Linked DNA regions of Tistrella bauzanensis. The protein of the gene in region 2 interacts with the protein of the main gene of each other region in a pairwise test. Links are inferred from orthologs where the notes say so. Each region holds a gene or a part of one and is shown on either strand. Other genes may lie near its edges. The genes, in order: cysE and cysK.

Region 1 (9,601 bases), on a different replicon or contig from region 2:
GTGCCGGTTTCGGCGCCATCTGCGGCTCCAGCCTCGCCACCTGCGCCACCATCGGCAAGGTGGCGCTGCCCGAAATGCGCCGCCATGGCTATCCCGATGCGCTCGCCGCCGGTGCTGTGGCCGCCGGCGGCACGCTGGGCGTGCTGATCCCGCCCAGCGTGATTATCGTGCTGTATGCGCTGATCACCGAACAGTCGATCGGCGCGCTGTTCGCGGCCGCCCTTGTACCGGGCGTTCTGGCAACGCTCTATTACATGATCGCCGCGCGTGTATCGGCCCGCAATCTGCCGCCGCGCGGCGACCGCCGTGCCACAGCCGACGATGCCCCCCGGTCCAGTGCCGCCCGGCTGCTGGCGGTGGCGGATATCGCGATGCTGTTCGGGCTGGTGATCGGCGGCATCTATACCGGGCTGTTTTCGCCCACCGAAGCGGCCGCGATCGGTGCCGGCGGCGCCGTGCTGCTGGCCTGGCTGCGCGGCGGGCTGAAGGGCGGCAGCCTGCGCGACGCCATGGCCGAAACCGCGCTGACCTCGGCGATGATCTTCCTGATCCTGATCGGCGCGGCGCTGTTCAACTATTTCGTCGAGACATCGGGCCTGCCGGCGGCCCTGGTCAGCGCCATCGCCGGTGCCGGGCTGGGGCAGATCGAGGTCATCATCCTGCTCGTGGTGTTCTATCTGGTGCTTGGCTGTTTCATGGACAGCATGTCGATGGTGCTGCTGACCGTGCCGGCGGTGTTTCCGCTGATCGAGGCCAATGGCATCGATCCGATCTGGTTCGGCATCCTGCTGGTCACGGTGGTGGAACTGGGCCTGATCACGCCGCCGATCGGCATGAACCTGTTCGTGCTGAAGGGCATTGATCCCAAGCTCGATCTGGCGGTGGTGATCCGGGGTGTGCTGCCCTTCATCGCGGCCGATGGCCTGAGGGTCGCGACCCTGATCGCCCTTCCCCAGATCGTGTTGTACCTGCCCCATCTTCTGGGCTTCTGATCCCGCCCCCCGTCTGATCCCGCCCCCTGTCTGATCCCACACCTGGCCGGAGACCACGCAATGACGTCGACCGCTGAGCTGAACCATGCCGTGTTTCACGGTTATTTCCGCTCGTCAGCCGCCTATCGCTGCCGGATCGCCTTCAACCTGAAGGGTGTGGCGCCGGACCAGCGTTTCGTGCATCTGCGCAAGGCGGAACAGCGCAGCGCGGCCTTCAAGGCGATCGCGCCGGCGGGGTTGGTGCCGGCGCTCGACCTGTCGGGCGGTGACGGCGCCACCGTGCTGACCCAGTCGCTGGCGATCATCGAATGGCTGGACGAGATCTGCCCGGAACCGGCCCTGCTGCCGGCCGATCCGTGGACCCGCGCCCAGGCCCGCGCCTTCGCGCTGACCATCGCCTGCGACATCCATCCGGTGAACAATCTGCGGATCCTGGCATATCTGAAAGGCCCGCTCGGCCATGATCAGGCCACGGCAGACACATGGTATCGCCACTGGATCGCCGAGGGTTTGACGGCCGCCGAGGCCCTGGCACAGCAGGCGCTGGACGCGGGGACCGGTGGCGCCTTCCTCTATGGCGACCAGCCGGGCCTGGCCGACCTGTGCCTCGTGCCGCAGATCTACAATGCCCGCCGCTTCAACTGCCCGATGGACGCCTATCCGCGGCTGGTGGCGGTGGAGGCCGCCTGCAATGCGCTGCCGGCCTTCGCCGATGCCCTGCCGGAACGTCAGCCGGATGCCGAGGGGTAATGGCACCAGCCGGATTCGGCGTCGTCAGGTATCGCATCCTGCTGTCTCAATATCTTCAATCCGGAATTGATGTCGCCGTCGGGTCGCCGACAAAACCGGCGGCGGTCAGGTCGACGTCGGCAACCGACAGCACCGGCAGGTGCCAGACGGGCCAGCGGTCATGTGTGGCGCGGCCGCGGCATGACACAGGCGCCTTCGGCAGATACAGGGCTCATGTGAGGAATATCCGGTGCCAGGGCCCGTCCGCCGCTGTCGCGGGACGAGGGCATTCATACGATGGCCCGATAATTATCTCCGGTGCAACCGCCGCTTCACGGCGTTTTATGGCGCAGCACATGCTGCCTGCCGGATCAGCGCCCCACCACCCGCGACAGCATCACCGCCGCGCGGTCGATTTCGTCCTCGGTGGTGAACCGGCCGAGGCCCAGGCGCAGGGCGGCGGTGACCCGGGCCTCCGACAGCATCAGCGCCCGCAGCACGTAAGACGGCTCCACCGCCGCCGATGAACAGGCCGAGCCTGCCGACATCGCCAGATCGGGCAGGCTGCGGATGATGCGGTCGGCCTCGGTGCCCGGCAGCGACAGGTTGATATTGTGCGGCACCCGCGCGCCGTGTCCCGGCGCCTCCATGCCGGTGAACGGCGCACCATTGATCTCGGGTGCCAGACCCGCCGCGCGCAGACGGTCCAGCAACCTGAGATGCAGGTGGCCGATGCGGATGGTTTCGTCCGGCCCCTCCTGACGCGCCAGCCGCGCCGCCTCGCCCAGGCCCACCACCAGCGGTGTCGGCAGGGTGCCGGCGCGCAGGCCGCGTTCCTGACGCCCGCCATCGAACAACGGTTCGATCCGGGCTTCGATCCCCCGGCGCACGAACAATGCGCCCACACCCTTGGGGCCATAGATCTTGTGGCCCGACAGGCTGAGCATGTCGACCGGCACCCGTCGCAGATCCAGCGGAATGCGGCCGGCCGCCTGGGCGGCATCGGTATGAACCAGGGCACCACGCTCATGGGCGCGGACGGCGATCTCGGCCACCGGCTGTACCGTGCCGATCTCGTTGTTCACCGCCATCACCGACACCAGAAGGGTGTCATCGCGCAGCGCCGCCACCACCGCATCGACAGGCACGATGCCATCCGGTCCCGGTGGCACCACGGTCAGCTCGAAGCCGTGTGACGCCACCATCCGCTCGGCTGCGGCCAGCACGCAGCGATGTTCAATCGCGCTCACCACCAGATGCCGGCGCCGATCACCCGCCGCCACCGCCGCCAGGGCAGCACCCTTGATCGCCAGATTATTCGCCTCTGTGGCGCCCGAGGTGAAGACGATCTCGTCGGCATCGGCACCGATCAGCGTCGCGACCTGACGGCGTGCCTTCATCACCGCCGCCTCGGCATCCCAGCCCCAGCGGTGGGTCGCCGAATGGGGGTTGCCGAACTGGTGGGTCAGATAGGGCATCATCGCCTCCAGAACCCGCGGGTCCATGGGGGTGGTGGCCTGATTGTCCAGATAGATGGGGTCGCCCGCCGGGCTGTCGATGGGGGCGGGCATGCGGGCGGGGTCGGACATGCGGGCGGATCTCTCCATCGCGGTCATCGGCGCTGGTTCTTTCTGTGCGGCCCGATCGACGTCAGGCCGAAACTGTGGTCCGCAGGCGACGGGCGGCCATCGCCGTCCAGGCCCGCACAAAAGCATCGACATCGTCTTCGGTGGTCGAGACACCAAGGCTGACCCGGATCGCCTGTCCCGCCAGATCCCCCAATCCCATCGCCAGAAGCACCGGGCTCGCCGTCACCTTACCCGACGAACAGGCCGAACCCGCTGAAACGGCGATGCCTGCCAGATCCATCCGCATCACCTGCATCTCGCCCGCAAGGCCCGGTAGCACCACCGATGTCGTGTTGGCGACCCGTCCGGTCCAGGCGTCACGTCCCGCAAAGATCACATCATCGGCGACGGCTGCAAGTGCCGCCTCGATCCGGTCGCGCAATGCGCCGATCCGCCGGTTCTCGCCCTCCCGATCACGGGCCGCCACCACAGCCGCCGCCGCGCCGAAGCCGGCGATACCGGGCAGGTTCTCGGTGCCGCCCCGACGGCGGAATTCCTGGCCGCCGGCGATCATCGCGCCGGGTTCGACGCCGGCCCCCGCGATCAGCGCGCCCACGCCTTTCGGCCCGCCGATCTTATGCGCCGACAGCGACAGAAAATCGGCCAGCCCGGCCAGAGGCACCAGATCGATCCGGCCGGCTGCCTGCACGCCATCGCAAGCGATCCGGGCTCCACGGGCACGGACAACGCCGGCGATCTCGGCAATCGGCTGGATCACGCCGGTTTCATTGTTCACCGCCATCACCACCACCATGGCACCCGCGGGGCCACCCGGCAGGGTATCGAGGGCGCGGGCGACGGTATCGGGATCGACCACCCCGCCGCCATCCACCGGCAACACCATCGCATCCGGCCGCGCGCGGGTGATGCTGTCATGTTCGACGCCCGAGACCAGCAGCCGGCCCGGGCGCACCTGATGCAGCATCCAGGCATTCGCCTCGGTGCCGCCAGAGGTGAACAGCACCCGGTCGCTGGCGGTTCCACACAAAGCCGCCACCTCGGCGCGGGCCTGTTCCACAACCGCCCGCGCGGCCCGCCCCTCGGCATGCACCGATGACGGATTGCCGGCCAGATCCATCACCTCGATCATCCGCGCGCGTGCCGCATCCAGCAGCGGCGCGCCGGCATTGTGGTCCAGGAAATGGCGGATGCGGGTCATTCCGCCGCACCAGCCAGGGGCTTCACGGCATCAGCCAGAGGGCCGGCCAGGGGGTCGGCCGCAGCCGGCACCAGCCCGGCCAGTTCAGCAATGCTGACCGCCTGCAACTGTGCCGTGACCCCCGCATCGATCATCCCCCACAGGGCCGCGACGTCACAGCCATAGCGGCCTTCCACGCCCCGCAGACGGCCGTCGCCGCCTTCGACCGCAACCACCACATCGGCGACACTGATCGCCTCCGGCGGCCGGGCCAGGCAATAGCCGCCGGCGGCACCACGGGCACTGCGCACCAGCCCACGCCGCCTGAGTTTGCGGAACAACTGCTCAAGATAGGCCGGCGGAATATCGGCACAGGCGGCGATATCGGAAATGCAGGTCGGCGTCGCGCAGCAGCGCCGCGCCAGATCGACCATCGCCACCACGGCGTAATGCGCGCGTGCCCCAACCCGCACCAGCCCCGATCCGCCGACGGCGGCACCGGGCGATACAGACTTCGCCTGTGCGGGCGCCGTGACGCGAGCCGGCGTGACCTCGCGGCGACAGTCAGGATCGAGAGAGGCGTCGGCAGTCACAGTGTCAGAGTTTGGCATCGGATGGGTCGGCTCCTGAGCGGTCAGCGCCGGTCGCCGGCGGCAGGCAGGCGGTGGATGCGTGCTTCGCCATCATCGGCGGCACGCGCGGCACGCTCAGGATCCAGGCTCGCCTCCAGGGTGTTGATCCGGCCTGACAGGCGTTGAACCTCGCTCAACAATCCCTCGACGATCCGGGTCGTCGGATCAGGCAGATCCGACGCCGCCATCGCGTAGGCGTCGAAACGCGGCAGTTCCTCGTCCTTGCCGCCACGTGCCTTGACGATGCGGGCAGGAATACCGACCACGGTGGCCCCCGAGGGCACATCCTTCACCACCACGGCATTCGATCCGATCCGGGCGTCGCGGCCCACCGTGATCGGCCCCAGCACCTTGGCGCCGGCGCCGACGATGGTGCCGGTCTCGACCGTGGGATGGCGCTTGCCCTTCTCCCAACTGGTGCCGCCAAGGGTCACGCCCTGATACAGCGTGACGTTGTCGGCGATCTCGGTGGTCTCGCCGATCACCACGCCCATGCCGTGGTCAATAAAGAATCCGCGCCCGATTGTCGCGCCGGGATGGATCTCGATGCCGGTCAGGAACCGGCCCAGATGCGATACCCAGCGTCCCAGAAGCTTCACATCCCTGCGCCAGAGCCAGTTTGCCGCCCTGTAGATCAGGATCGCATGGAAGCCGGGATAGCACAGAATCACCTCCAGACGGCTCCGCACCGCCGGGTCGCGATCGAAGACGACGTCGATCTCGCGTTTCAGGCTCTTGAACATGGCCTCGCACCGTGTGATATCATCCGCCACCCCGCGTTTGGCGGCGCCACCTGATATCAGATGGCGCCCCTCGTGCGTTCGGCGACGGATTTGTTATGGCGCCCCGACCGCAGCTGCGCGACCCGACGTCGTTTCGTCGGACTCTACGGAAATCCGACCGAAACAGTCAAGATTGCAGTCGCGATTGCCGCCGGTCGATAGCGTTTATCTAGGAGCAGCAATGCCCGAAGTGATCATCAACGGACCCGAAGGACGCCTTGAAGGCCGGTATCACCACGGCACAGCCAAGAACGCGCCGGTCGCGCTGATCCTGCACCCCCACCCGCAGCATGGGGGTACGATGAACAACAAAGTGGCATACACTTTGTTCCAGTCGTTCAAATCGCGCGGTTTTTCGGTCCTGCGGTTCAACTTCCGTGGCGTCGGCCGCTCTCAGGGCAGTTTCGACAACGGCCAGGGTGAACTCAGCGATGCCGCCTCGGCACTCGACTGGATGCAGAACTATAACCCGAACGCCACCGGCTGCTGGATCGCCGGCTTCTCGTTCGGGGCCTGGATCGCCATGCAACTGCTGATGCGCCGGCCGGAAATCGACGGCTTCATCGCCGTGGCACCGCCGGCCAACATGTACGACTTCACCTTTCTGGCGCCCTGCCCGTCTTCGGGCCTGATCATCCACGGCGACCGCGACGACATCGTCTCGACGGAGTCGGTCAACAAGCTGTCGACCAAGCTGAACGCGCAGAAGGGCATCACCATCGAACATCGCGTGGTGCCGGGAGCCGACCATTTCTTCGGCCAGAATCTCGACACGGTCGCAGCCCTTTCCGACGACTACCTGACCCGCGCCGGGCTCTGAGCGGCGCGGTGACCGGGCAACGGCAGGCACAGAAGGAACGGACCCGTGCGCGGATCCTGTCCGAGGCCTGCCGCCTGTTCACCGAACGCGGCTTCGAGGCGGTGACGCTGGCCGACATCCTGGCCGCGGCCGGCGTCACCAAGGGCGGGTTCTATCATCACTTCGCCGACAAGAAGGCGGTGTTTCGCGCCGCCTTCGTCGCGGTGAGCGCCGGGATCGAGCGCCGCCTCTCGGCCCGCGCGGCGGGTGCCGCCGACCCCCGCCTGGCCCTGACCCTCGCCTTCGACGGCTTTTTCGACATCATCTGCGCCGAACCCGGCCTGCACCGCCTGATCTATCGCGACGGGCTGATGGTGCTGGGCTGGAGCGACTGGATCGCCGTCAGCCGCAGCCATTGTCTGGACACCTCGGAACGCGCGATCCACGCGCTGGCCGCGGCTGGCCGGCTGCGCAGCCGCCATCCCGATCTGCTCGGCACCATGCTGATGGCGGCCTCGGACTATCTGGCCGACGATATCCTGGGCGAGAACGGCGTGCGCCCCCAGGCGCTGGACGCCGCCCGTGCCGCGATGCGGGAGATGATCGAGCTATACTGCGCACCCGCCTGACATGGGGTGAGCCCGGAATGGGCGCCGGTATCAGGCGAAGCCGGTGCCGAATTCAGCGGCCAGAAGGCGCAGAACCTCGTCGAGACCGCCTGCCAGCTTGTGGCGGGTGGCGGGCTGCGGCGGCCGCTGATCGATATCCTTGAGGCCGCTCGCGGTCATGATACAGACCACGCTCTCCTCCGGGCCGATGACCCCGCGCTGCCGCAACTGACCGGCGGCGGCGATCGATGCCATGCTCGACAGCTCGCCGAAAATGCCTTCGTGGCGGGCAAGATCGGCCTGTGCCTGCCAGAGTGCCGCATCGGCGACCACCTCGGCAACCCCACCTGACCGGCGCACCGAGACCAGGGACTGGAAGGTTCCCTGCACCGTGCCGATGGACAGGGCCTGGGTGGGGGACCGGGGCCGGGCCGTGACCAGCGCATCGCCCGGCCGGGCAAGGCTGTCCCTGACCGATCCGTGGATCTCGGCCGCAGCCATCTTCGGCAGATGGCCGGTCAGCCCGGCTGCCTGAAGATCGCAGAAGCCCCGCCAGATGCCGCGGAGATTGTCGCCATAGGCGGCGGGCACGACGACCCAGTCGGGCACCCGCCCCTGCTGGCGGGCGACGATCTCATAGGCGATCGTCTTATAGCCTTCGATCCCGTAAGGATGACTGCCGATCACCGGCGCCTGGAAGGGCGAGGTCACGAACCAGCCGAACCGTGCTGCCCCCTCGGCCAGGATCGGCCAGCGTCTGGTCTTGTCGGCAAGTTCCACCACCACGGCACCATAGCGCCTGATCTGATCGACCACCGGCCCCGGCGCGCCTTCGAAGGTGACCACCAGACAGTTGAGGCCGGCCCTGGCGGCATAGGCGGCGAGCGAGGCTCCGGCGTTCCCGGACGAGGCGGTCGCGATGAAACGGTGGCCCTGCCGCTTCGCGAAGGACACAGCGATCGCCGAGAACCTGTCCTTGTGCGACCAGGTCGGATTGCGGCTCTCATCCTTGATCCACAGATCGTCGATGCCCAGCCGCGCGCCAAGCTCATTCGCCCGGATCAGGGGCGTGTGTCCTTCGCCGAGGCTCACCATCTCGCAGGCCTCGACCGGCAGGTAATCGGCGAAGGCGGCAAGGCCTCCATCCGCCGACAGTGTCGGCATGGTCCGTCGTGCGAGGCTCTCTGCGGTGTAGACCACCTCCAGGTTCGAGGGGGCGTCGGCCCGGCAGATGCCGCAGCCGGTGGAATCGATCCGATGATCGGCGGGATAGCGTGCGCCGCAGCGCAGGCATTCATACCCGGCCACCTTGGCGTTCGGGCGTCGTTCCGGCATGGCGGATGTCCTGTTCTGTGAATGCAGGGGCGGTCAGGTCGCCGCGCGCCGGCGCTGTACCCACAGCATGAGCATGACCGAGCCCGCGGCGGCGAGGCCCAGCATGTCGCTCAAGGTGCCGGGAAAGATCATGCCGATCGAACCGGCGCCGAGGATCAGCCGCATCACCGGGTGCAGCGGTCGCAGAAACCAGCCGGTGGCCGCGACCGACAGGATGGCGATGCCAGCCATGGCGGTCAGCATGGCGTGAGCGACCTCCAGCAGGCTTCCCTGCCCCAGCAGCGCGGGTTCATAGACGAAGATGAAGGGCAGCAGGAAGACACCGACCCCCATCTTGACCGCGTACACGCTGGTCCGCCACGGATCGCCCCCCGCGACGGCGGCGGCGGCGAACGAGGCGATGGCGAGCGGCGGCGTGATGTTCGACATCACCGCGCCGAAGAAGATGAACATATGCGCCGCCAGTGGCTGGAAGCCGAGTTCCACCATGCCGGGCGCCAGGATCGACGCCAGGATGATATAGACGGCCGAGGTCGGCATGCCCATGCCGAGAACCACCGCCACGATCATGGTCAGGGCCAGGAACAGGACGGCGCTGTCGCCCGCCACATAGGCGATGATGCTGGTGAACCGCACCCCCAGACCGGTCAGCGAGATGATGCCGGCGATGATGCCGCCGACGGCACAGGCGGCAATGACCGGCGCCATCATCTTCGGCGCCTCGATGGCGGCATCCAGGACGATCGAGACGATGCGGCGTGGTTCCCGCCAGTATCGGACGGCCAGGGAGAGCAGAAAGGCCGCGATGCCATAGAGGCCGGCGAGGGACGGTGTCAATCCCTGAAGCAGCGTGGCGATCATCACCCCCAACGGCAGCAGCATGAACAGCCCGTCCTTCAGGATCTGCCGGATGCTCTCGGCCCCGGCCCCTTCGGGTGGCGTCAGCCGGTTGCGCCGG
Region 2 (6,120 bases):
TGGTGCCGACGGGGCTGGCGATCGCCCTGCCCGAGGGGTTCGAGGCGCAGATCCGGCCACGGTCGGGGCTCGCCTTCAAGCATGGCGTCACCGTGCTCAACAGCCCCGGAACCATCGATGCGGATTACCGCGGCGAGGTGAAGGTGCTGCTGATCAATCATGGCGATGCCGCCTTCACCATCACCCGCGGCATGCGGATCGCCCAGATGGTGGTGGCGCCGGTCACGGCGCCGCTGCTGGCTGAGGTGGACGCCCTGCCCGCGACCGTGCGGGGAGCGGGCGGTTTCGGCTCCACCGGGGCCTGACCATCCGCGCGCCGCCGCCGATCGGATGGCCGGATCTTCCACCGGCCGGCCGGCGTGGTTCACGAACAGGATCGAACGGACAACAAGCCCATGCTCAGGCTGTCGAAAAAACTGCTGTTCGCGTTGGAAGCCGTGGTCGACATCGCCCATAACGGCGGCGCCGAACCCGTGCAGAGCAAAGAGATCACCCGCCGCCAGGGCATCCCACAGCGTTATCTGGAACAGGTGATGCAGCAGTTGGTTCACGCCGAGATCCTGGAAGGCGTGCGCGGACCGCGCGGCGGCTATCGGCTGGCGCGCGAGCGGCGCAAGATCACCATCGGCGACATCGCCCGCGTGGTGCGCGCCATGGAGAAGGCCGACGACCCGATGGCCGATCCCGCCGGTTCCGACCTTGGCCACATGGTGGTCCGGCCGGTCTGGCAGGAGGTCCAGGACGAATTGATGGCGCGGCTGGACGGTATCACCGTCGCCGATCTGTGCCAGCGCGCCGTGGAACAGGGCATCCGCAGCGAAGCGATGACCCGGATGGATTTCTCGATCTGAGCTGGCGCGCCGCACCCGCGCGCCACGCCGCGCCCGGGCCTTGAGACCGCGCCCCCCTGACAGGAGAGCCGATCATGACCGATACACCCGCCACCTGGCACCCCACGCCCACCCAGGGCCGCGGCCGGATCTATGACAACATCATCGACACCATCGGCGACACGCCGCTGGTGCGCCTGTCGCGCCTCGGCGCCGAGAAGCAGGTGAAGGGCGAGGTTCTGGCGAAGCTGGAATTCTTCAACCCCCTGGCCTCGGTGAAGGATCGCATCGCCGGCGCGATGATCGCCGCCGCCGAGGCGGAGGGCGCCATCGGCCCCGATACCGTTCTGGTCGAGCCGACATCGGGCAACACCGGCATCGCGCTGGCCTTCGTCTGCGCCGCCAAGGGCTATCGCCTGATCCTGGCCATGCCCGAGAGCATGTCGGTTGAACGGCGCAAGATGCTGAAGCTGCTGGGCGCCGAGCTGGAACTGACCCCCGCCAAGGCCGGCATGAAGGGCGCCATCGCCCGCGCGCAGGAGATTGTCGACAGCAATCCGAACGCGGTCATGCTGCAGCAGTTCCGCAATGCGGCCAACCCGGCCGTGCATCGGGTGACCACGGCCGAAGAGATCTGGGCGGATACCGCGGGCCGCGTCGATGTGGTGGTGGCCGGCGTCGGCACCGGCGGCACCATCACCGGTATCGGCCAGGTGCTGAAGCAGAAGAATCCGGCGATCCGCATGGTCGCGGTCGAACCGGAAGACAGCGCCGTGCTCTCAGGGGGCCTGCCCGGCCCGCACAAGATCCAGGGCATCGGCGCCGGCTTCGTGCCCGAGATCCTGGACCGGTCGGTGATCGACGAGGTGCTGACCATCGCCAACGAAACCGCCTTCGACTATGCCCGCCTGCTGGCGCGCAGCGAAGGCATCCCGTCGGGTATCTCGTCGGGGGCCGCGGTCGCGGCCGCGGTGGAGATCGCCCAGCGGCCCGACATGGCCGGCAAGATCATCGTCGCGATCGTGCCCTCCTTCGCCGAACGCTATCTGTCGACCGACCTGTTCAACGGCCTGGACTGATCCGACGGACCCGGCAGGCGGGCGGCGGGTCATCCCGCCGCCCGCCCCGCGCGCGGCCCCTCTTCCACACAGACCCGACACCTCCACCAAGGCCGATATCACCGCCATGAGCGATGACGACGAGCTTACCGACGCCGAGATCGAGCGTTACAGCCGCCAGCTTGTCCTGCCGGAATTCTCGGAAGCGGCACAGCTGGCGCTGAAGCGCGCCCGCGTGCTGCTGATCGGCGCCGGCGGGCTTGGCGCGCCGCTGGGCCTGTATCTGGCGGCGGCGGGGGTCGGCACCATCGGCATCGTCGATGGCGACCGGGTCGACCTCAGCAATCTTCAGCGCCAGATCATCCACCGCACCAATGATATCGGCGTACCGAAGGTGGACAGCGCCGCCCGCGCGATCCGCGCGCTCAACCCGCTCACCCGGGTGGAAACCCACGACATGCCGATCAGCGCCGCCAATGCCGAGGCCCTGATCGGCGGTTATGATCTGGTTGCCGACGGTTCGGACAATTTCGACACCCGGTTTCTGGTCAACGACGCCTGCCACCTGCTGGGCCGGACGCTGGTGTCGGCGGCGATCCTGCGCTTCGACGGCCAGGTCTATACCTTCGCCTCGCATCGCCACCGCGAGGGTCCGACCGGCGGCCCCCGTCTGCCCTGCTATCGCTGCCTCTATCCGGCGCCGCCGCCGCCGGGGCTGATCCCCAGCTGTTCCAGCGGCGGCATCATCGGCGCGCTGGCCGGCATGGTCGGTTCGCTTCAGGCGCTGGAGGTGGTGAAGGAACTGACCGGCCTCGGCGAGGGGCTGGCCGGGCGGATGCTGATCATCGACGCGCTGTCGAACCGCTTCCGCAGCGTGCGCCTGCCCGCCGATCCCGACTGCCCGCTCTGCGGCAGCCATCCGCGCATCACCCGGATCGGCCAGGAGGCGGGCTGATGCCGGATGGAGAGGTGACGCCAGCCGGCGGGCCGGTCACCGGGCTGATCCTGCAATCCGGTGCCGTCGACCGGGTGCATTACGGGTTGGCGATGGCTGCTGCGGCGCTGGCCCTGTCGACGCCGGTGGTGCTGTTCTTCACGAATGCCGCCCTGCTCAGCCTGCGTGCCGCCGGCCCCGACGGGCGTCCCGGCTGGGCCGATGCGCCGCTGGGCGCCGACTTGATTGCGGCGGGCATCGCCACCGATGCGGCCGGCTATGACGCCGGCCTCACCAGCCGCGGCGCGGCCGGCATCGAGGATCTGATCGAGGCGGTGTCGGAACTGGGCGGCCGGTTCATGATCTGCGAGATGGGCCTGCGCGCCATCGGCCTGGACCGCACGGCGCTGCGCACCGATATCGGCTTCGAAGAGGGCGGTCTGGTCACGCTCTATCGCATCCTTGGCCCCGACGGCCGGCTGGTGGTCATCTGATCCGGCCGGCGCACCGGTCCGGCGCGGGCGGGCGGCGGCGCCCATCCGATCAGTGGCGCCCGATCAGCGGCGCCCATCCGGCGCGCGGCGGCTTTCCTCGAAATCGCGCAGCGCCATGGGCTCGAACGGGCCGGCGCCGTTCTCGGCCTCGTTCGCCTCCCGGCGGCCGGCGGCCCGGCCGGATTTGAAGGTCTGCTCGTTGACGAAATCGATCAGCGCCGCGATCAGCCGGTCGCCCTGAGCTTTGTCGACGATGCCGGTGTCGCGCAGGGCCGCGCGCAGATATTCATCGAAGCGGCGCTTCACCTCGGGCGTGCGCTGTGCCCAGTATTCGACCGAGCCGGTGAGATAGCCCAGCATGAACACCTGTTCGGCATGGACATTGCCGAAATCGGGGTTGGCCAGCGCACGCGCCAGCGCCACCACCCGGCTGACCCGCAGCAGGACGTCGTCGTTCTGGATGGTCGGCGGCCCCTCGGCCAGCTTCAACTGCCGGCTGGCCAGTTCCGCCTGCGGGCGGGCCAGGGCATCACGGGCGGAGGTCAGCACCTCACGCCGGCGTTCGCGGGCATGCGGGGTCTTCGGCCGGGTCCAGAACTCCACCCGCTCGATCAGCTTGGCCAGGCTTTCCGACTTGATAATATAGTCGTCACCGCCGGCTTCCAGGCAGGCACGCACGGTTTCGCGCGTGTCGAGCGAGGACAGGAAGATGATCGGCACCGTGCTGCCCAGAATTTTGCGGATCCGGCCACAGGCCTCGATACCGTCCATGCCCGGCATCATGATGTCGAGGATGAGCAGCTTGGGCGTGTTCGATATGCACAGCTGTATGGCCTGTTCGCCGTTATTGGCGGTGAACACCGAGAATCCATGCGCCTCCAGCACATCGCGATAGAGCTTTCGCAGACTGTCCTGGTCCTCGGCGAGGACGATGAGGCCGCGGCTGGTGACGGTCATGATCTGCCTGTACTGTCGCCGCCGCCTGCTTCCCGTGACAGGGAGACAGAACGCCGGCCGGGATCGAGGGCCGTTCGGATCAGGCGCCGGTACGCCGTCCGGTTCAGAACCGTCCGGATCGGGGCCATCCGGAGTGGGGCCGTCCGGATCGGGGCCATCCGGATCGGGTTCGGGGACGGCCTTGCCTGTGTGACAGGGTGCTGCAACCACCAAGTGTATTCTTGAGGGAGGCACCATCCACACACGTCCGTGGCGGACCTTCATATATGATGTGAGCGTACACCGTGCGATGTTCGCGCACCAAGGAAATCCGCCGCTTCGGCGCTGTGCTGCGCGATTGACAGCACCGGTTCCACACCGGATACTCGCCCCTTTCCGTCGTGTCCGCCACAGTCCGTGTGCGGATATCCAGACGGATCCCCACACGAGGAGCGAGGGACGATGATCCCGGCCGTGATGCCGACCTATGCGCGGACAGATCTGACGTTCGACAAGGGCGAGGGCGCATATCTCTACACGGCGGACGGGCGACGATTCCTCGATTTCGCCAGCGGCATCGCCGTGAATGCTCTGGGGCATTCACATCCGCATCTGGTGTCGGCGCTGACCGGCCAGGCGGCGAAGCTGTGGCATGTATCGAACCTGTATCAGAGCCCCGGCCAGCAGCAGGCCGCCGAAAGGCTGGTCGCCGCAACCTTCGCCGATACGGTGTTCTTCTCCAATTCCGGCGCCGAGGCGATCGAATGCGGCATCAAGATGGTGCGGCGCTATTTCGACCTGTCCAACCAGCCTGGTCGTTACCGGATCATCACCGTTCAGGGCGCCTTCCACGGCCGCACGCTGGCGACGCTGGCAGCGGCGGGCAACCCGAAATATCTCGACGGCTATGATCCGGTGGTCGACGGCTTCGACCATGTGCCCTTCGGCGATCTGGACGCGGCCGCGGCCGCGGTCACGGCCGAGACCGCGGCGATCCTGATCGAGCCGGTTCAGGGCGAGGGCGGCATCCGGCCGGCGGCGCTGGACTATCTGCGCGGCCTGCGCAAGCTTGCCGACGAACATGGCCTGCTGCTGTTCCTAGACGAGGTCCAGTGCGGCTTCGGCCGGACGGGAAAGCTGTTCGCCCATGAATGGGCGGGTATCGCCCCCGATATCATGGCGGTGGCCAAGGGTATCGGCTCGGGCTTCCCGATGGGTGCGTGTCTTGCGACCGAAAAAGTCGCCAATGTCATGGGCCCCGGCAGCCACGGCTCCACCTTTGGCGGCGGACCGCTGGCGATGGCGGTGTGCAACGCCGTGCTGGACGTGATGCTGGAAGACGGCTTCCTCGATCAGGTGCAGCGCGCATCCGACCGCTTGTGGGGCGAGCTGTCGCAACTGGTGCCGAACTATCCAAACGTGCTGACCGAGGTGCGCGGCGCCGGACTGATGCTGGGCCTGAAATGCGCCGCCGCCAACGGCCGCATGGTCGATGCCTTCCGTGCCAACGGGCTGCTGACCGTGCCGGCCGGCGACAATGTCGTGCGCCTGCTGCCGCCGTTGATCATCGGTGATGCCGAGATCGACGAGGCGCTGGACGCCATCCGGCGCGCCTGCGATCAGGTTGCCGCCGAGATCGGAACAGAGGAGGCCGCAGGATGACGGCCGCTGACATGACCACCCTGATCCGGCTGCGGCCGGCCGGGGCGCCACCGCGCCATTTTCTGGACCTGGACGCCATGGCGACCAGCGATCTGCGCGCGATGCTGGATTTCGCCCATGCGCTGAAGGCGCGGCGCAGGGCGGGCATACGCCCGCCGCTGCTGGCCGGGCGTACCCTGGCGATGATCTTCGAAAAGCCGTCGACC

The links.
Region 1: the proteins of cysK (region 2) and cysE interact in binary tests that used the Escherichia coli proteins (3 or more experiments, as listed by UniProt). The link is inferred for Tistrella bauzanensis from one-to-one orthologs.

Annotation. Positions count from the first base shown.
Region 1 is NZ_BMDZ01000014.1:11,784-21,384, reverse strand. Bases 4,002-6,942 are described here. They hold cysE (serine O-acetyltransferase), read right to left. Parts: upstream 5,881-6,942; coding sequence 5,122-5,880; downstream 4,002-5,121. Other genes in these bases: IEW15_RS08130 (TetR/AcrR family transcriptional regulator), read left to right, coding at 6,730-6,942; IEW15_RS08135 (alpha/beta hydrolase), read left to right, coding at 6,083-6,721; IEW15_RS08145 (RrF2 family transcriptional regulator), read right to left, coding at 4,505-5,098; IEW15_RS08150 (cysteine desulfurase family protein), read right to left, coding at 4,002-4,508. Also shown: IEW15_RS08165 (TRAP transporter large permease), read left to right, coding at 1-992; maiA (maleylacetoacetate isomerase), read left to right, coding at 1,053-1,742; IEW15_RS08155 (cysteine desulfurase family protein), read right to left, coding at 2,093-3,310; more of IEW15_RS08150, read right to left, coding at 3,372-4,001; more of IEW15_RS08130, read left to right, coding at 6,943-7,329; IEW15_RS08125 (pyridoxal-phosphate dependent enzyme), read right to left, coding at 7,360-8,643; IEW15_RS08120 (TRAP transporter permease), read right to left, coding at 8,677-9,601.
Region 2 is NZ_BMDZ01000050.1:15,706-21,825, forward strand. Bases 58-2,917 are described here. They hold cysK (cysteine synthase A), read left to right. Parts: upstream 58-925; coding sequence 926-1,909; downstream 1,910-2,917. Other genes in these bases: dut (dUTP diphosphatase), read left to right, coding at 58-305; IEW15_RS18155 (RrF2 family transcriptional regulator), read left to right, coding at 396-851; IEW15_RS18165 (HesA/MoeB/ThiF family protein), read left to right, coding at 2,016-2,843; IEW15_RS18170 (DsrE family protein), read left to right, coding at 2,843-2,917. Outside these bases: more of dut, read left to right, coding at 1-57; more of IEW15_RS18170, read left to right, coding at 2,918-3,316; IEW15_RS18175 (response regulator), read right to left, coding at 3,380-4,273; IEW15_RS18180 (aspartate aminotransferase family protein), read left to right, coding at 4,715-5,914; argF (ornithine carbamoyltransferase), read left to right, coding at 5,911-6,120.